Regions from separate parts of the Ruegeria sp. YTSC003 genome, predicted to be linked through region 2. Evidence: riboswitches for the same ligand, from Rfam matches in the RefSeq annotation. Region 2 holds a riboswitch; the other holds the start of a gene.

Region 1 (10,044 bases), on a different contig from region 2:
TGTTCGGCTGCCCCAAAGATTGATCGGGTCTTGAAAGGGGCTATCGCGCTGATAAAGAACAACAAGATCTCGTCGAATGTTAGCACTCACAGACAAATCGAAGACCGAACAGCAAATAGCTTTCGAGATTTTTGTTCAGGCGGAATTTGCCTATCTGGAGCTGTCATCCATCATTGCAGTTTTGCAGACGGCAAATGATGTTCTCAACCGCGATCTTTTTCGGTGGCAGATTACGTCGGACACGCCCGGCTTGGTATCCAGCAGTTCAGACCTGATTGTGCGGGCAACGCCTGCCATCTCTGACCAGTATCTGAGCGATTGCCTGTGTGTCGTGGGCGGTCAATTGGGAAATGTCAGTACATGGTTGCGACGCGTCCGGGCAATGCAAAAGCATAAACGACCGGTTGCCTTGTTTTCGGACGCGGCGCGCGAATATATCAAGGCGACAGTGCAACAATCCGGGCCGGTCACGGCACATTGGCGCGACATAGGTTTGCTGCGTGAGATTGGGGATTACCCCATGCTTTCTGAAAGTCTTGTTGCCCGAAATGGAACGGTGCTGACTTGCGCCGGGCACGGTCATACCGTCGAGGCGATCATCGGCATTCTGGCCGAGGTTCTTGAGCCTCAGGACAGGGCTGAACTGGCCTGTCAATTGATGCTGAACGACGTTCGGGGCCACGCGCAAGAGCAACCCAAAGGCGTGAGCGCGAACCCGAATTTCCTAGAAAAGCGGCTGCAAAACGCGATCCGCATCATGGAAGAAAACACGGAACACCCGTTGCCAACGGCCAGTCTTGCCCGCCGCGTGGGCGTATCCACCCGGCAGTTAGAGCGCCAGTTTATGCTGCACTTGAGCACATCGCCCGGAAAATTTTATAGAAAGATCAGATTAAAAAAAGCGTTTACCCTGGTCTCGAACTCGCAAATGCCGATTATTGACATCGCCATTGCCTGCGGTTTTGCATCAACCTCTACGCTTGCCCAGACATTTAAGGCCGAATACGGCAAAACACCAAAGCAATTGCGGCGCACCGAGTGACCTTTATGTGGCCTCCGGAATTTCTGGCAGGTTATGCTGAGGGGCCAAGGGTCTTATCTGCATCGCAAAGGCGGTAGACATTCACTTTCCTTGAACGTCCTTTGACCGTGAATTCGCCGCAGTCGATCAGATGAAAAACCGGGCCGATCAGTCGCGCTGTGGCATCGCTGATCAAAATCCTGGTTTGCTCGTCACTTGGCAGTTCGCCTACCAGGGTTTCGATCCGGGCACAGGTGTTCACCGTGTCGCCGATCACTGTGTAATTCATCCTGTCGACGGCCCCGATATTGCCGACAATCAGCGGTCCGGTGTGCACCGCGATCTTGACGCCGTACTCGACGCCAGCCTCAGCCAGAGATTGCTTGATTGCCAATGCAGCCCGGCAGGCGCGCTCGGCATGATCCGTCTGGTCCTGAGGGGCGCCCCAGAACGCCATCGCCGCGTCGCCGATGTATTTGTCGAGCGTTCCGCCTTCGGCTTCGATACAGCGGTTCAGGATCTCGAAATGCCGGTTCAGCATTGCTGCCGTGGCTTGTGGTGTCATGGCCTCGGATGCGGGTGTGAACCCCACGATGTCGGCGAACATGACGGTCAGTTCGACTTCGCGCGGCAACACAAGGTTAGGGTCTCCGGTCTTTAGCATTTGCCGTACAAGGGTTCGGGGCAAATAAGTTTGAAACCAGCGCAGCCCGTCGAGCATCTTGTTGAAGGCCACAGCCTGAAGGTTCAGTTCAGAGACCCGAGAGGGGGGCAGGTGGTCGATTTGGTTCAGATTCAGCTCGCTGATTTTGATGGCTTCTTCGGTCGACCTGTGAATGGGTGCCGCCAATCGTCTTGCCAACACAAGCGCCGCAATGACCGAAGCGATCAGTAAACCAAGACTGACCAGGGCGGCATCACTCAGCCGGGACCACTGGTTGCTCCAATCGCTTAGTGGAGAATACTGCCCGATCACCCACGGCTCAGATCCGAAGCCTCTGACGATGCTTGTCAAAACCAGGTGTTCTCCGTTCAGCGCCTCGACCACATATCCGACAAATGTTCCATCGTTGCCCTGAAACTCAGGTGGCTGCATCAGCATTTGTGAGATGACCGCGTCATCAAGTGCTGCGACCGAATGCAAGGGGGCGTTTGAGCTTAACGTGTTTGCAGACAGGTTCAGCAATTTGGGATGGGCCAGAACGCGGTTGTCACCGTACAGAACAAAACCGGTTGCCCCGTATTTTCCGCTTAACTCGTCGACCAGGCCCGAGAAATGGTGAACGGTAGAAGAAACGAGCACGGCCCCGAGGAAAATACCGTCTTTATAGGCAGGTACAGTCGCTGAGATATGTGTCCGGCCCTGGTCAAAGAAGGGTTCGTTCCAGAACAAACCATCATAGCCTTTAACATCTTTAAGATACTGAAGTGTGCCTGCAGCCGGAGGCTCGTATGACGTTATTAAACGTGGCCCCTCAACATCCGTGATATGTGTTGAAATGAACAGACTGCCGTCAGGATACACGATGGCAAGATCTGTCAGATACGGGACCGAAGCCACCACGCCTTTGAAGTAGGCTTTCAGAAAATCGGTGTCGTGCAGATCGACTTCACCCGTGCTTGCGTCTTCTTGTAGGGATTGTGCCAGTTCCTCGATCGGTGTCGTCAGGCTGAAGATATCGTCTTCGATGGATTCGACGATCATCGCGGCAGACGTATTCAACAGTTCCGTCGTGTTCTGAAAATTGGCATAAGTCGAAACCAACAGAACTGCGCCAGCCGATATTGCCACCAGTCCGCCAATGGTCAGCGCCAGCAGAGTGGAAATTCGGATTTTCAACCTTGTTTGGCGGTTGCTTTGCGCCTGGGCGCTTTTGTCGATCACGCCAGTGTGCTGCGTATGCTTGTCTTCGTTGACCATCTTTGAACGATATTTAGCTTGGCGACCCGTTACAACGCCTCGTTGACTTCTGAGGCGGGATCACCGCTAGCCAAGATAGGCACGCAGGCTTGGCGGCGGGTTGTCAAAGAGTTCCGCTGTCTGAACGGGGGCATGCACCGTTTCGTCTGCAACAAGTACGGTTTGGTCGGCAATACGGCGTGCATCCTGCGGGTCGTGGCTGACCATCAACAGGGTCGTTTGAGTTTCGGCTACCAGATCGGCCACCAAATCCAGCATTTCGGCCTTTAGGGCTGGCCCAAGGGCCGCAAATGGTTCGTCCAAAAGCAACAGTTCGCGCCGCTGCACAAGTACGCGGGCCAGGGCAACCCGGCTTTGCTGTCCTCCGGACAGTTCCGAGGGTTTGCGCGCGCCCATACCATGCAAAGAAACCCGGCCCAGAGCGGACTGAACCTGTGCATCCTCGTCTTCGGACAACCGACCGTTTGGGCGCAGGCCCAGGGCGATGTTTTGTTCAGCCGTCAGATGCGGAAACAGGTTTCCGTCTTGAAACAGCATCGCCATAGGGCGCTTGCCGGGATGCAAGTTGGAAATCTGCTGACCACCCCAAAAGATCTGACCCTTTTTCAGATCCCGAAATCCAGCGATAGTCTCCAACAATGTGGACTTGCCCGCCCCGGAGGGGCCGACAATGGCAATGCTGTTGCCAACCTCGATCTGGATATCGGCGTTTAGGGTGAAATTCCCGTTTTCAATCACGCAGTCGTCAAGCTTCAGCATGCGAGCGCCCTCCTCGGTCCAATAGCCAGAATGCGCCCATGGACAGCAGCAACAGCAGTAATGCCCCGCCGGCAGCCGCCTGCATCTGATAGGCACCCATCAAGCGGTAGATTTGCAAGGGCAGGGTCGCGATCTGCGGATCGGCGAACAGTGCGATCACGCCCAGATCACCCATTGACAGAGCCGCCCCAAGACCAGCGGCGAAACCGATCTGTGGACGCATGCGCGGTAGCAAGATGCGCGTGAAAAACGTCCATTTTGTCATATCCAATGAAAGCGCGAGACGTCCGTGCCTAGCGGTTATGTCGCGCGCCGCGGGGACCAGAATGCGTAAAGCAAAGGGCAGGGCCATCGCGGCATTCACCAAAGCAGTGACAGGCAGAGCCAATGTCGTCGGATTTGCCAAAGGCCGGATCAGGATGAACAGGCCCGTACCGATGACCAGTGGTGATGCCGCCAAACCCAAAATGCCACTGAGTTCCACAAGCCCGTGCCGGCCGCTCGCGACGGCGGTGGCCATGGGCAAAGCAAGCAAAAGCAGGACAGCGGTACTTGCAGCGGCAACAAGGACCGAGATCAACGCGGCACGAAAAACGATTGCGGGCATGTCAAACAACCCGGCAACTCCCGAAATTACGACCGATGCCAAAGGCAGTAGCAAAAAGACGGCCGCTGCGACGATCCAGAATACATCTATCGTCGGCGCACCCCCGTCCCAGCGGCGCAATGCGCGATCAAGGCCTGTTCCAAAACCGTCCCCGCGCGAAAACTTCAGCGCCACTAAAGCGGTCGCAGCTGTCAGGGCAAGTTGCAGGGCGGATAACAGGGCGGCGCGGCCCAGGTCGAAATCGTAGGTGAAGGCCTGATAGATCGCCAGTTCGATCGTTGTAGCCCGTGGTCCTCCGCCCAAGGTGAGGGCGACGGCGAAGCTGGTCAGGCAAATGGCGAAGATTACTGCAAGAACCCCGGGCAGGGTCCGTTTCAGCATGGGCATCTCGATCAGTCGAAACATGGCCATGCCGTTGCATCCCAGTTGTGCGGCCAGGCGAAACCGTTCTGCCGGAATTTCCTGCCAGGCTTGCAACACAAGGCGTGTGGCCAGAGGCAGATTGAAGAACACATGCGCCAATACGACGCCATGCAAGCCGTAGATGCGTATGGGCGGCAGGCCGAAAATGCCAAGGATGTCCGAGATCCATCCCGACCGGCCAAAGACTTGCAGCAGACCCAGAATGGCAACGATGACCGGCAGGATGAAGGGCGCGCCCAAAAGCGCAATTAAAGCCCGTCGGCCGGGGAACCTCCGACGTGCCAAAGCCCGCGCAACCGGCACGGCCAACACCACGCTGAACAATGCGGACAGTGTGGCTTGGGTCAGCGTGAACCGCAGCGCAGCCCAGTCGGCGGGAGTGAACCCGCCGCTGGTTTCAGCACGCAGTGCAACCGCCGCAAGAGTGCCCAGGATCAGCGCGGCGACCAGAGCTGCCGCACCGATACCGGGCCATAGGCTTACTGGCTGAGCGCGTTCTGCCATTCTGCCAGGGCCTGATCCCGCACGGCGGCGGCTTCATCGGGAGAGAACAGCAGCGACTTTGCCGGCACTGTCAGGGTGTCAAACCCTTTAGGCAAACCTTCTGCCGGGGTTACGGCCGGGTACATCCAGTTGGTTGTCGGAATAATTTGCTGGAACGCATCCGAGACCATGTACTGCAAAAACTGATCCGCCAGTTCGGCCTGATCCGTCGCGGCCAGCTTTGCCGCAACCTCAACTTGCAGATAGTTGCCCTCGTCAAAAGCGGACGCGGCCTTGCTGCCGTCATCCTCGGCGATCAGGTGATAGGCCGGAGATGTGGTGTAACTGAGAACCATGTCCGACTCGCCCTCAAGGAACAGGCCGTATGCCTCGGACCAACCTTTGGTGACGGTCACGATGTTGTCGGAAAGACCTGCCCAGATTTCGGGTGCTTCGTCACCATAAGCCGCTTTGACCCACATCAGCAGACCCAGACCTGGTGTGGACGAGCGAGGGTCCTGGATGATGATCTTGGTGTTGCTGTCCGCCAGTTCCCGGAAGTTTGCAGGCGCTGTCGCATCCGCTTTGTGAACGAAGGCGAAGTAGCCCCAGTCATACGGTGTGAACGTGTCATCGGTCCATTCGATCGGCAGCGCGAAGTCGGCAGAGACGGAATTGGGCGCAAACAGGCCGGTTTCCCGGGCCGCTGCAATCAGGTTGGTATCCAGACCAAGCACGACGTCGGCGTCAGAGTTTTCACCCTCAAGCCGGACACGCGACAAAAGTGCGGCACCATCTTCGACGCCCACGAGGTTCAGCTCGCAGTCGCAGGTTGCCTCAAAGGCTTCTTTGACCTGCGGGCCGGGGCCCCAATCGGATACAAAGCTGTCATAGGTGTAAACGGTTAGCTGAGGCTTGTCGGCAGCGATGGCCGTAGTTGCACTCAGAAGTCCCGCAGCAATTAGCAGATGTTTCATGTCATCCTCCATTGCGGCGAGAGGGCAAGGATGGATGAAACCGAAACCCTTCCCTCCGCCGGTTCTAGCCGGTTCAGGTTCTACGGGTTCGCTTGATAAGCATCTCAGCGCGGCAGGCCGTGCTCCCCGAGGTGAGGCCGTCACTAGGGGGGATTGGCTAGAAAGACAACCAAATTCGGTGCCTCAGCGCGGTGCGTGTCACATGCGGGCAAGTAAACCTGTCCGGAGTCGGACGCCCTTTGAACCTGTAATACGTTTGGTTCAAAGGGCCATAGGTCAGAAGTAACGCAGCCAAATATAGACGTTCGCGATCATCAGGGTGAGGATCATGATCGGGAATGCAATTTTGGCGAAGGCGATGAAGCCGATGGGCTGCTTGGCCTTTTCCGCAAAAGCAGCCACCGTAAGGTTGGCGCTTGCCCCCAACAGTGTACCGTTGCCGCCCAGACAGGCCCCAAGCGCCAGCGACCACCAAAGGGGTTCAATCGCGTCCTTGCCGCCGAACGTGTCTGCGGTGGACTCGATCAGAGGGATCATCGTTGCCACGAAAGGAATGTTGTCGAGGATTGCGGACAAAATGCCGGAGGCCCAAAAGATGAAGAACGCGGTCCACATCATGTCGCCTTGGGTCAGCTCCAGCACTTTCTCACCGAAGAATGCCAGCAGTCCAACATGTTCGACACCGGCAACGATGACGAACAGCCCACCGAAGAAAAAGATTGTGACCCATTCAACTTCGCCAAAGATGTGGTGAACCGACTCCGACTGTTCTTCACCGCTTTGGTGGCCATAGGCCAGCAGCATCAACAGGCCTGCACCGGCCAACGCTGACGTACCCGGCTGAATGCCGTAGCTGTGCCCCAGCGTGAACCCCAGCAAAACCAGAGCCAAAACGGCCAGAGACTTGATCATCAAGACTACATCAGTAACCGCTTCGGATTCGTTGAACCCCATAATCCGATCGCTGGCCGATTTCGGAATGCGGGCCAGTTCCTTGCGGTTCATAAGGTAAATAATGCCGGTCAGGACAACCAGACATATGGCCGAGATAGGCGCCAGGTTCACCACGAAATCGTTGAAGCTAAGCCCTGCGGCCGAGCCAATGATGATGTTGGGTGGGTCACCGATCAGCGTCGCTGTTCCGCCCACGTTCGAGGCCAGGATCTCGGCGACAAAGAACGGGAACACACGCGTTTCCAGGGCTTCAGTGATCAGCAGCGTAATCGGGGCGATCAGCAAAACGGTCGTCACGTTGTCCAGCAGGGCCGAGAACACCGCCGTAATCAGCGTCAGCATGATGAGGATGCCGGTTGGATTGGCTTTCACCGCTTTTGCGGCCTTGATCGCTACGTATTGGAACAATCCGCATTTGCTGGTGATCCCCACGATGACCATCATGCCGATAAGCAGTGCCAGAGTGTTGGCGTCCACACCCGCCACGGCCTGTTCCTGATTGATGATGCCAAACAGGACCATCAGGGACGCGCCCAGCATCGTCAGAATGGCGCGGTTAACCTTTTCGGTGATCAGGACCGCATACACCAAAATCAGAATTCCGGTCGCGATCCAAAGCGGATCAATGCCCAATAGTTGTGGAACAGAGAGAGCGGCCTCTCCGTGTGACGTCGAATGCGTAGCCAAGGTTTTAGTCCGGTTTGTATAGGGTTAGCTGAGTGCGCGATCCAAAAGCGAGTTGGCGCTTACGGTGCCAACGAAACGGTTGGTTTCGGGCTCAACAAGGATCACGTGCCGTTTGAATTTGTAGATCAGGAAGATACCTTCCATCACCGGCGTATCAGGTGCAGCGACAGGGATGTTCGAGGGCCTCGACATGTTGTCGCGAACCTTTTCGGTCTTCAGCCGCTCCATCTGTTGTTCGAAATCATCCCGCGTCAGATTCATGAAGCTGAGCGAGTCGATCGCGACGCGCGACGCATCATCATTTAGACCGATTGTAGCCGCCTTCGGCAGAATCAGTTTCAGCAGCGTCGGGGCGGTAAAGACGCCAACATAAGTCCCGTCTTCGGCCACGACAGGCAGAAACCGTGCCCGGCTGCCCCTGATGATGTTGAAAGCCGTGGCGATGCTTTCATCCGGCAGAATGGTCTTTTGTACCTCAGGCGGCACCATCACGTCATAGCAGGTTAGGCCCATGCTTTTCCTCTGACTTCACGCGGCTATCGGGTGAAACGCCATCCAACAGCCACAGGGCACGCCCTTTTCGGCTTGTTAAAGCGTGTCAGGGCGAATCAAAATTTGTTGATGTGCACTGATTCCATTGCCGGGCGGAATTGACCAGCCCGGTAATGAAATTAAGTTGTTATCCTTCCGTTATTCGCGATGCAGGCCAATAACGGAAGGTTGGTTTCAGCTTGGGTTTGCGTCAGAGGCGTTTTGTGCCTCAGCTTTCGTTTCCGAAATAACCGGGGCTGCCTTCGAGGCGAGGAAAGCCGTAGTCCCTCAAAGGCGCAGGTCAGCTGTAATTCGGTGCGCGTTTTTGCAGTTTGGCCGCAACGCTTTCGGCGAAATCCGGGGATTGTAGCTGCGCGGCAAAGATCTTGATTTCTGCGGCCATGTGTCCGGCCACTTCGTCACGCTGATTGCGGATCAGGACCTTGGACTGCTTGAGCGCCACTGGGGATGAGGCTGCAATGGCTTTTGCGATCTCCTGGACTTCGCTCATCAACTCACCGTCGGCAAAGACGCGCGCGACCAACCCGTGGTTCAGGGCCTCGGATGCCGTCAGAACCCGCCCCGCCAGCAAGACGTCATTGGCGACAGCCATGCCGAGGGACGCAGGCAGCAACATCGAAGAACCGGCCTCGGGCACCAGACCCAGTTGGACAAATGGAGCGCTGAATGAAGCGCTGTTCGCGGAATAGACCAGATCGCAGTGCAGCAGCATGGTCAGGCCAACACCAATTGCAGAACCGTTGACTGCGGCGATCAGGAGTTTCGGACAATCCCGGATCGCATTCAGGAACCGAATAATCGGATTTTCAACGTCACCCGCCGGAAGGCCCCCTGTCATAAAGTCCTGCAGGTCATTCCCGGCTGTGAACATATCGCCTTCACCAGTGATGACCAGCGCCCGGGCATGATCAGTTTGACCGTATTCTTCGATGGCTTCAGCTATCGCAGTATACATGGCAAAAGTGATCGCGTTTTTCTTGTCTGTGCGAGAAATCGTGACTGTGGTGACGCGATCCTGAGTGCTGACGATGATATGTTCGCTCATGGCGTTATTCCTTGGATGTCCGGCGGAATTTGTGCCGCGTCGGCTGTGGGTTTCCTGCATGTGGGCAAGTTCGTATGCGGGCAAATAGCCTGCGTCAACAAATCAGGGCGGTTACCTCACGTCGCCGGGCGAGTGTGCCAGATTGATCCCCACCGCTGAATTCAGTGGTGCCTTAACTTTGCAGCGCAGCCACGACTTTTTTACATCTGGAGGAGATCTACGTCTTTTTGCGTAAGCTATCCGGTAATCCTGCCGCAAAGGGATCGGCGACATGCTCATCCTGGTGAGGGTCTCCGACTTTAAATCCATCGCCGTCATTTCTACTGAACCAGCGCCCTCAGGAACGGGCGCTTTCCGCCGGGCAATCCGTTTCTGGTCAGAGCTTTTGAAATTCTTATGCTCCCCAAAAAGGCTATCCATTGATAAAACCCTGTTTCAAGCCCTGCTTAGGATAACAGGAAGGGAGGGTCGAAGATGCGTGATGTCATAAACTTGGATTTGTATCCGCTGGACCAGCCGGGCAGCATGGCCTGGCACAGCCTGATCGAACGCTGCAAAGCCGATCTTTCTGAGAATGGACTTTTCAACCTGCCTGGCTTTGTTCGCGACAGTGCG
Region 2 (10,044 bases):
GCGCAGGTGGACGAGAATACAAAGTTCTCACATCCGGCGGCCACCGTGGCTTCGATCAAATTCAGCGAACCGGTCACGTTGTTGGACCAGTATTTGCCAGGCTCGGACATGGCCTCACCCACTTGGCTGAGGGCGGCAAAATGCATCACGGCCAAGGGTTCGTATTTGGCGAAGACCTCATCCAGCCGGGCACGATCCAACAGATCGCCCTGTTCGAACGGACCGAACTTCACCGCATCCTGCCAGCCAGTGACCAGATTGTCGAAGGTCACAGGCGTGTAACCAGCTTGAGAAAGCGCCTTACAGGCATGCGATCCAATGTACCCGGCACCGCCAGTGACAAGAATGTTCTTCATATTCGTTCCAAATTGCGGTGTGACGCCCGGTTAGACGTCGTCTCGACAGGAGTTCAGGTGAAAATAGGTCAATCCAACCCCATAGCGGCCATCATCTCTTCGAGCTTCGGCACATCTTGCGGGTTATTCAATTCCCAGAATTGGCGGCCCTTGGCCTCAACCTCAACGCACAGAACCTTGCGGCCATTTTCCATAAAGCGTAGCTGTTCCAGCCCTTCCAATTGCTCCAAAGGTCCTACTGGCCAGGTTGGATAGGCTGACAGCGCATCGGGGCGATAGGCGTAGACGCCGACATGGTGGAACACCGGTGTCGGTTCGGTGCCGGCAAAAGTTTCGGCGGTAAAAGGCACAACCTCTTTCGAGAAGTACATTGCGCTGTGATCGGTCGCAAATACGGCAGTTGTGCCGCCGACCCGCCCGTTTTTGCGATCGTTCAGCAAGCTGTTCAAAGCATCTCCGTCACAGCGCAGAACCGGCGTCGCGACCCCGGCGTAGGGCGCGGCGCGCAGACCGGCGATCAGGTCTTCGACAAACCAATGTGGTGTCAGTGGTGCATCCCCTTGCAGGTTGACCACGATCTCATAGCCTGCGCCCAGAGCAGTATGGGCCTCGGCGCATCGCTCAGTGCCATTGCCGCAGGTCTCGGATGTCATCACCACCTCAGCCCCGAACCCTTCGGCCACGTCGCGGATGCGGTCGTCATCGGTGGCGACAACCACCTTGTCCACGCCCGACACAGAACATGCAGCGCGCCAGGATCGTTCGATCAGGGTCATCGCATTGCCGCTTGCCCCGGTCAGCAAAACCAGCGGCTTGCCGGGGTAGCGGGTTGAGGCATAGCGGGCGGGGATGGCAATCAGAACAGACATCAGGCCTCCTTCAGGTCAACGCCCGGAGCGTAGGCGATAAAGAACGGGTTTGCATAGCCGTCCTTGCCATAGGTCAATGACGAGTGATCATCGAAACGAACAACCTTGCCGCCCGCGCCAGCCAACACGGCATGACCTGCGGCGGTGTCCCACTCCATCGTGCGCCCGACGCGGGGATAGAGGTCCGCTTCCCCTGTTGCGACCAGACAGAATTTCAGGGACGAGCCCGCGCTTTTGCTGTCCTTGACCTGATATTTGTTGATGTAATCTTCGGTCGCCTGATCGCGGTGTGATTTTGACGCGACGATCATAAGTGCCGAATTGTCCGGTTCTGACACCGAAATCGGGGTCACGTCGCCGGCCTGTGCCTTGTTCAGCGCGCCGGTTTCCTCAACCGATTGACCGTCAGCTTGCGTGTAGAACATGCGCCCCTTGGCCGGTGCATACACAACGCCCCGAGTTGGCACTCCGTTTTCGACCAATGCGATGTTCACCGTGAAATCACCGCGCCGGTTGATGAATTCCTTGGTGCCGTCCAGCGGATCGACGATCAGAAATGTGTCGCCTTTTTCGGAATGTGATGCGGCCTGTTCTTCGGTCACCAGCAGAATATCCGGGAATGCCGCGCGCAAGCCCGCCGAAATCAAGGCATCGGCTGCCTCATCAGCCTCGGTCACCGGGCTGGCGTCGGATTTGACTTTGACGTCGAAATCATCCGCCTCGTAAATCTGCATGATTGTGTCCCCGGCTTCCAGCGCCAGACGTCTGATTACGGGAATAAGGGCGTCATAGGTCACAAAAATGCTCCGTTGCTGTAGTTTGTTGATCGAAATCCTTGTGGGTCTTATGCTGTGCCGGTTACGGAACGGCAAGAATTTCGTGGCAGTTTGCAGGTAATTCAGCGGGAAAGAGTGCACTGAGTGTTTTATTTTAAGCGGAATCAGACCCTTCTGGGCGGCGCTTTCACGACTTCCGAGCTTATCTTCCATGCGGTGGCGCATGGAATACGGTCCAGACATTCGAATGCTGTGATCGCGATCATTGTGAATATCTTGCAAATTCTCGCACTTGTGACCGTGTTTTACCTGATCATGTCGATGCTGGGCACGCGGGTCGCCAAGATCAGGGGTAACATTATCCTATTTCTGTTGTCAGGTGTCTTTCTGTTCCTGACCCATATCAAAGCCGTCTCGTCCGTCTCTGGCGTGGCAACAGGAAACAACCCGATGATGCTGCACTCTCCGATGAACATGATGGTTGCGCTGTTGGCAACCGCATTTGGGTCGCTTTACACGCAGTTGGTCTCGATCCTTGTGATCCTTTTCATCTACACTGTCGCAGTTGAGCCATTGGAGATCCAAGAACCGGGTGGCGCGTTCTATATGTTGATATTGGCCTGGTTTACCGGATGCGCGGTGGGCGTCGTGTTTATGGCAATCTCGCCATGGTTTCCCACCACCACGGGAATTCTCAGTACAATCTATCGACGCCTGAACATGATTTTTTCTGGCAAAATGGTTGTAGGGAACGCGCTGGGTGGCTTCATGCTGAGCTTCTTTGCCTGGAACCCGTTGTTTCACATAATCGACCAGTGCCGCGGCTTTGTCTTTCGCAATTACTTTCCGCGAAACACCAGTTGGGAATATGCGATTTGGGTTGGAATGGCCTTGTTGATGATTGGGTTGCTGGGTATCTTTTTCACCCGTCAGCATGTGTCGGCCAGTTGGGGCGCGCGCCGCTAGTTTGCCACCCGTAAGGTCAGGTTGATCCGTCCACCTTTGGGCAACAGTTTGGATGAACCGAAACGGATGCGGTCTACCCCGTGATAGGTCAGGCGGGCGGGGCCGCCCATGACTACGACGTCGCCGGAGTTCAGCCAGATCGACTCGGTCTTGCCGCCCCGGGTTTCGTTTCCGATGCGAAAAAGGGCATCGTCGCCCAGCGAAATGGACAGGACAGGCCATGAAAAATCTGCCTCGTCCTTGTCTTGATGCAGCCCCATACGCGCACCTTCGCCGTAATAGTTGATCAGACAGCAATCCGGATCGCGTTGGGTGCTGGCAAGCTTGCGCCATATGCTCAGTATCGTATCGGGAATGTCAGGCCACACCGTTCCTTTAGGGTGTTGCGCCTGATATCGGTAACCCCCTTTGTCGGTGACCCAGCCAAGCGCCCCGGCCGAGGTCATACGCACCGACATTTCCTTGCCCGAAGGCGTAACCGGCCGGAACAGCGGCGCAGATTTCAGAATCGGGCGCAATGCCTCAATCAGTTGCGTTTGTGCCGCAACGTCCAGATAGGTTTTTCTGATGTCAAATCCGCGCAAAAGCAGCCGCGCCATTGAAGATTCCCCAATCCTTGCCAAAACCTTGCCAAAAAGGCCGCAGATTCCCGAAAACCTGCCTTTTACACCGCTTGCAGGCCTCTGATCTCGCCCTTATATACGCCGGGACGCGCGATGGTGTAGTGCTGTTGCGCAAACCAGATCGGGGCCGGATGCCATAACGGGTCCGGACCTCGAGACATCGCCTTGAAGAGAAAGGGATTGAACATATGGGAAAAGTAATCGGTATTGACCTCGGGACCACCAACTCGTGTGTGGCCATCATGGACGGCTCTCAGCCGAAGGTCATCGAAAACGCAGAAGGGGCGCGGACCACGCCCTCGATCGTCGCCTTCACCGAAGATGAGCGTCTGGTTGGTCAGCCTGCAAAACGTCAGGCGGTCACCAACCCCGACAACACGATCTTTGGCGTCAAGCGTCTGATCGGTCGTCGTGTGGATGATGCAGAAGTCCAGAAGGACAAGAAAATGGTGCCGTACGCCATCGTGGATGGCGGCAACGGTGACGCGTGGGTGGAAGCCCGCGGTGAAAAATACTCCCCAAGCCAGATTTCGGCCTTCACTCTGGGCAAGATGAAGGAAACTGCCGAGAGCTATCTGGGTGAAGAAGTCACGCAGGCGGTCATCACCGTTCCCGCGTATTTCAATGACGCACAGCGTCAGGCCACCAAAGACGCAGGCAAAATCGCCGGTCTGGAAGTGCTGCGGATCATCAACGAACCGACAGCCGCCGCGCTGGCCTATGGCCTGGACAAAGAAGAAACCCAAACCATCGCGGTTTATGACCTTGGTGGTGGTACGTTCGACGTGACCATTCTGGAAATCGACGACGGGCTGTTCGAGGTCAAATCGACCAATGGTGACACCTTCCTGGGTGGTGAAGACTTTGACATGCGCATCGTCAACTACCTGGCGGACGAGTTCAAAAAGGAACACGGTGTCGACCTGTCGCAAGACAAGATGGCCCTTCAGCGCCTGAAAGAAGCTGCTGAAAAAGCCAAGATCGAGCTGTCCTCGACCTCGCAGACCGAAATTAACCAGCCGTTCATCTCGATGGGCGCTAATGGTCAGCCGCTGCACATGGTCATGAAACTGACCCGTGCCAAGCTGGAATCGCTGGTTGGTGACCTGATCAAGAAGTCGATGAAACCCTGTCAGGCCGCATTGAAAGACGCCGGTTTGTCGGCGGGCGACATTGACGAGGTTGTTCTGGTCGGTGGTATGACCCGCATGCCGAAGGTGATCGAAGAGGTCACCAAATTCTTCGGTAAAGAACCGCACAAGGGTGTGAACCCGGACGAAGTTGTTGCCATGGGCGCCGCCATTCAGGCCGGTGTTCTGCAGGGTGACGTCAAAGATGTGGTTCTGCTGGACGTAACCCCGCTTTCGCTGGGGATTGAGACGCTGGGTGGCGTGTTCACCCGTCTGATCGACCGCAACACCACGATCCCGACCAAAAAGTCTCAGGTCTTCTCGACTGCCGAGGACAACCAGAACGCTGTGACCATCCGCTGCTTCCAGGGGGAACGCGAAATGGCTGCGGACAACAAGATCCTGGGTCAGTTCAATCTTGAAGATATTCCGCCCGCACCGCGTGGCATGCCTCAGATCGAGGTGACTTTTGACATCGACGCCAACGGCATTGTCTCGGTTTCGGCCAAAGACAAAGGCACCGGCAAAGAGCAGAAGATCACCATCCAGGCATCGGGTGGTCTGTCGGATGAAGATATCGACAAGATGGTCAAGGACGCCGAAGAGAACGCCGAGGCGGACAAGGAACGCCGCGAGCTGATCGAGGCGAAGAACCAGGCGGAAAGCCTCATCCACTCGACCGAGAAGTCGATGGAAGAGCATGCCGACAAGGTCGACCCGACCACCATCGAAGCTATCGAGCTGGCGATTGTCGCGCTGAAGGACGAGCTGGAAACCGAGAATGCCGACAAGATCAAGTCAGGCATTCAGAACGTGACCGAAGCCGCCATGAAGCTGGGCGAAGCCATCTACAAGGCGCAGTCTGAAGAGACCGAGGATGAGCCTGCGGCGGCGGATGCCGCTCCGGCTGGTGAAGACGATATCGTCGATGCCGAATTCGAAGATCTTGACGACGAAAAGCGTAAGTAACGGGAAACCGGGCCAATTCGGGCCGGTCCGGTCACCGGGCCGGCCCGATTACGTTGCGGCAGAAGGAAATACTGATGTCAAAACGCGACTACTATGATGTGCTCGGCGTGTCCAAGGGCGCATCAGCGGACGAGATCAAGAAGGGCTTTCGCACGAAAGCCAAGGAATTGCATCCCGACCGCAACAAGGACAACCCGGATTCCGAGGCTCAGTTCAAAGAAGCGAACGAAGCTTACGACGTCTTGCGCGATGCCGAAAAAAAGGCCGCGTATGACCGTTTTGGTCATGCCGCGTTTGAAAACGGTATGGGCGGCGGTGGCCGTCCCGGCGGCGGATTTGGCGGACAGGGCGATTTCTCCAGTGCCTTCTCGGACGTGTTCGATGACCTGTTCGGCGATTTTATGGGTGGTCAGCGCGGTGCTACCGGGGGTGGTCGACGGGCCGCGCGCGGGTCAGACCTGCGTTACAACCTGCGTGTAAGCCTGGAAGAAGCATTCTCTGGCCTGCAAAAGACGATCAACGTGCCTGCTGCCGTGGCCTGCTCGGCCTGTGACGGCTCGGGTGCGGAAGGCGGGGTTGAGCCCACAACCTGCCCGACCTGTTCGGGCATGGGGAAAGTGCGGGCGCAACAGGGCTTTTTCACAGTTGAACGGTCGTGCCCGACTTGTTCGGGTCTGGGTCAAATTATCAAGAACCCCTGTAAATCATGCGGCGGCGCCGGGCGCGTCGAAAAAGAACGCGCGCTGTCGGTCAACATTCCGGCCGGTGTCGAAACCGGCACACGCATCCGTCTTGCGGGCGAAGGTGAGGCCGGGATGCGCGGTGGCCCCCCGGGCGACCTGTATATTTTTGTCGAAGTTTCGGACCACAAGCTGTTCGAGCGCGACAGCGTAAACCTGTATTGCCGTGTTCCGGTCAGCATGGCCAAGGCAGCGCTGGGCGGTTCGATCGAAGTGCCCACTATCGACGGTGGCCGGGGTCGCGTGCAAATTCCGGCTGGCAGCCAGTCAGGACGTCAGATGCGCTTGCGCAGCAAAGGCATGCCCGCCCTTCGCGGCGGTGGCGTTGGCGATATGTTCATCGAACTGGCCGTCGAAACCCCGGTCAATCTGACCAGCCGTCAAAAAGAGCTGCTGCGTGAGTTCGACGATCTGGGCGAAGATAACCATCCGGAATCAAAAAGCTTTTTCTCGTCCGTCAAGTCATTTTGGGACGGTATGAAGGGCTGAACCTGCACACCTGAACATCAAACAGAAGCCGGTCCGTTGAGGCCGGCTTTTGCATTTCATAAGTCCAGATTGACCGTAATCTGCACCAAAATTGGCCCTTGATTCCCCCGCCATCCCCTGAGAGTGTCGCCCCAACCGTTGGGGTGCCCTGTTTGGGGGCTGAGAGGCGTGAATGCGCTAACCCATCGAACCTGATCCGGGCAATACCGGCGTAGGGAACGGTCTTTTAGTGTTTAGACGTTTTCCATGCCCGTTGCCCATTTTGAACCGGAGCAACGACATGGCACCCATTGCCTTAACAATCGCAGGATCTGACAGCGGCGGAGGGGCTGGAATTCAGGCTGACCTCAAGGCGATGTCCGCGCTTGGCGTTTACGGGGCCAGCGTGATTACCGCAGTGACGGCGCAGAATACTCGCGCAGTTACGGCGGTGCATGGCATCCCTCTGGACGTAATTGTAGCCCAGATCGAGGCTGTTCTGACCGACCTGGATGTTGGTGCGATCAAGATCGGAATGCTGGCGACCCCTCAGATCATCCAACGTGTCGCAGATAGTATCGCCGAATTTGATGGGCCGGTAGTTTTGGATCCGGTCATGATCGCGAAATCCGGCGATGCCTTGCTGGCAGAAGAGGCGGTGCAAACCCTGCGCGACGTATTGTTGCCGCGCGCGACGGTGTTAACGCCAAACCTGCCCGAAGCAGCCTGCCTGCTGGGCTCTGAGTCTGAGGACAGCCTCGAACAGATGATCGCACAAGGGCAAGATCTGTGTGCACTTGGCGCTGGTGCGGTTCTGATGAAGGGCGGTCACGGCAAGGGTGACATCTGCCATGACATATTGATCTCACATTCGGGCGTGATTGCTCAGTTTCAAGCGCCGCGCCAACAGACCCGCAACACCCACGGAACCGGGTGCACGCTGTCCTCATCCATAGCGGCCGGGTTGGCTAAGGGCCTTTCGCTGCCCCAGGCCGTGGCGCAAGCACATGACTATCTGCAAGGCGCCATCGCTCAGGCTGATGCTCTAAAAATCGGACAAGGTCACGGGCCTGTTCATCACTTCCATCAGGTTTGGCCCGCGTGACCGTCTGGTCGATCATAGGGGCAGGTGTGGCCGGGTTGGCCGTTGCTTCCGAACTTGTCGCGCGCGGGGCCAAGGTTCAGGTGTTTGATCCCGGTGGTGCACCTGGGCCGCATGGCTGCTCCTGGTGGGCGGGCGGAATGTTGGCACCTTGGTGCGAGTATGAAAACGCCGAGGAACCTGTCCTGCGTCTGGGGCAATTGGCAATCGACTGGTGGGCCAAACGCACTCAGGTCCACAGGCGCGGCACACTGGTTGTTGCTAACCCACGGGATCTGCCGGATCTGCGTCGTTTCGCCCGCAGAACTGAGGGGTTTTCTGAAGTTGATGACAGAGAAATAACCTTATTAGAGCCTGATCTGTATGGTTTCAAAAAAGGTCTCTACTTTGCTGCGGAAGCCCATTTGGATCCGCGTCAGGCCTTGCTGGATCTGTCGCACCAGCTTCAGGATCACGGTGTTGAATTCCATCATGCGTGCGCTCCGACGGGATTGGACAACGCCATTGATTGCAGAGGTCTGCACGCGCGCGAATACCTGCAGGACTTGCGCGGCGTGAAGGGTGAGATGCTGGTGATACGGTGCCCAGACGTGACACTGACCCGGCCTATACGCCTGCTTCATCCACGCGTGCCGCTGTATATCGTTCCACGCGGCGACGGCGTCTACATGCTGGGCGCGACAATGATCGAATCCGAGGATAGCAGCCGAATTACCGCACGCTCGATGCTTGAGTTGCTGAGCGCAGCCTACGCCCTGAACCCCGCCTTTGGTGAGGCTGAAGTGTTGGAAACCGGCGTCGATCTGCGCCCCGCTTTCCCCGACAACCTGCCGCGTATTCGGCGGCTGGGACCGACAATCTATGCCAACGGCCTCTACCGCCACGGCTACTTGCTGGCCCCTGCACTGGCCAAGGGCGTGGCTGACCTAGCGTTGGACAACAAACATTCGGAGATGGTCGATGAAGATCGTACTTAACGGCGAGATGCGCGACGTGCAGGCCGAAACTCTTTCCGGCCTTTTGCAGGAATGCGGGTTTTCGGGCCGGGTGGCGACGGCTGTGAACGAGGGTTTTGTGCCTTCGAGCCTGCGCAAGGCCCGTAAAATCAAGGATGGCGATCGGATCGAAGTCGTCGCCCCGATGCAGGGGGGGTGAGCGATGAAGACCGTCTACGGCACATCACTGCCGAACCCGCTGATGCTGGGCACCGCGCAATATCCAAGCCCTGCAATCTTGGAACAGGCATTTCGGGACAGCGGGGCCGGGGTGGCCACCGTATCTTTGCGACGCGAAGCAGGCGCAGGACAAACCTTTTGGCAGATGATCCGCGATCTGAGCGTTCTTATCCTGCCCAACACAGCGGGTTGCCATACGGTGAAAGAGGCTGTGACCACCGCCCATATGGCACGTGAGGTGTTTGACACCAAATGGATCAAGCTGGAACTAATCGGGCATACCGACAGCCTCCAGCCCGACGTGTTCCAACTGGTCGAGGCCGCGCGCATTCTGACCGAAGACGGGTTCGAGGTGTTTCCCTATACCACGGACGACCTGATCGTGGGTGAGCGCCTTTTGGCGGTAGGGTGTGAGGTTCTGATGCCTTGGGGCGCTCCGATAGGCTCGGGCCGTGGTTTGAACAACGAATACGCCTTGCGCGCAATGCGGGCTGAGTTTCCCGAAGTACCACTGGTGATTGACGCAGGTATCGGCCTGCCCAGCCACGCCGCTCATGCGATGGAGCTTGGGTATGATGCTGTTCTGCTGAACACTGCGGTGGCACGGGCCGGTGATCCCGCAGCAATGGCCAAGGCGATGAAGCTGGGCATCGAGGCCGGGCAATTGGCCTATCAGGCCGACCCGATCGAAGCGCGCGATATGGCCGAACCCTCGACCCCCGTTATCGGAAAGGCGTTTTTGTCATGAAACTCGACCGGTTTTACCCAATCTTCGACCATTCCGACTGGCTGCGCCGGATGCTGCCTCTGGGCGTGAAACTGGTGCAGTTGCGGATCAAGGACCAACCGGATGCGGTCGTGCGTGAACAG

Evidence for each region. Region 2 has a riboswitch for thiamine pyrophosphate ahead of thiD (bifunctional hydroxymethylpyrimidine kinase/phosphomethylpyrimidine kinase). Riboswitches for the same ligand answer to the same signal wherever they lie in the genome.
Region 1: linked by a shared signal. The riboswitch ahead of thiB (thiamine ABC transporter substrate binding subunit) and the one ahead of thiD (bifunctional hydroxymethylpyrimidine kinase/phosphomethylpyrimidine kinase) in region 2 are both predicted to bind thiamine pyrophosphate.

The regions. Positions count from the first base shown of each region.
Region 1 is NZ_JBXWMK010000004.1:60,470-70,513, forward strand. Features, by position in the region: gene AC2FFH_RS09560 (GlxA family transcriptional regulator) at 77-1,042, shown strand; gene AC2FFH_RS09565 (adenylate/guanylate cyclase domain-containing protein) at 1,074-2,942, opposite strand; gene AC2FFH_RS09570 (thiamine ABC transporter ATP-binding protein) at 3,009-3,701, opposite strand; gene AC2FFH_RS09575 (thiamine/thiamine pyrophosphate ABC transporter permease ThiP) at 3,688-5,235, opposite strand; gene thiB (thiamine ABC transporter substrate binding subunit) at 5,211-6,191, opposite strand; TPP riboswitch at 6,225-6,330, opposite strand; gene AC2FFH_RS09585 (ArsB/NhaD family transporter) at 6,468-7,832, opposite strand; gene AC2FFH_RS09590 (CBS domain-containing protein) at 7,857-8,345, opposite strand; gene AC2FFH_RS09595 (enoyl-CoA hydratase-related protein) at 8,665-9,429, opposite strand; gene AC2FFH_RS09600 (HalD/BesD family halogenase) at 9,904-10,044, shown strand, end outside.
Region 2 is NZ_JBXWMK010000009.1:81,098-91,141, forward strand. Features, by position in the region: gene galE (UDP-glucose 4-epimerase GalE) at 1-356, opposite strand, end outside; gene AC2FFH_RS16645 (3-deoxy-manno-octulosonate cytidylyltransferase) at 425-1,225, opposite strand; gene cysQ (3'(2'),5'-bisphosphate nucleotidase CysQ) at 1,225-2,022, opposite strand; gene AC2FFH_RS16655 (ABC transporter permease) at 2,146-2,967, shown strand; gene AC2FFH_RS16660 (alpha-ketoglutarate-dependent dioxygenase AlkB family protein) at 2,964-3,566, opposite strand; gene dnaK (molecular chaperone DnaK) at 3,779-5,689, shown strand; gene dnaJ (molecular chaperone DnaJ) at 5,764-6,918, shown strand; TPP riboswitch at 7,048-7,153, shown strand; gene thiD (bifunctional hydroxymethylpyrimidine kinase/phosphomethylpyrimidine kinase) at 7,199-8,002, shown strand; gene AC2FFH_RS16680 (FAD-dependent oxidoreductase) at 7,999-8,976, shown strand; gene thiS (sulfur carrier protein ThiS) at 8,960-9,154, shown strand; gene AC2FFH_RS16690 (thiazole synthase) at 9,158-9,922, shown strand; gene AC2FFH_RS16695 (thiamine phosphate synthase) at 9,919-10,044, shown strand, end outside.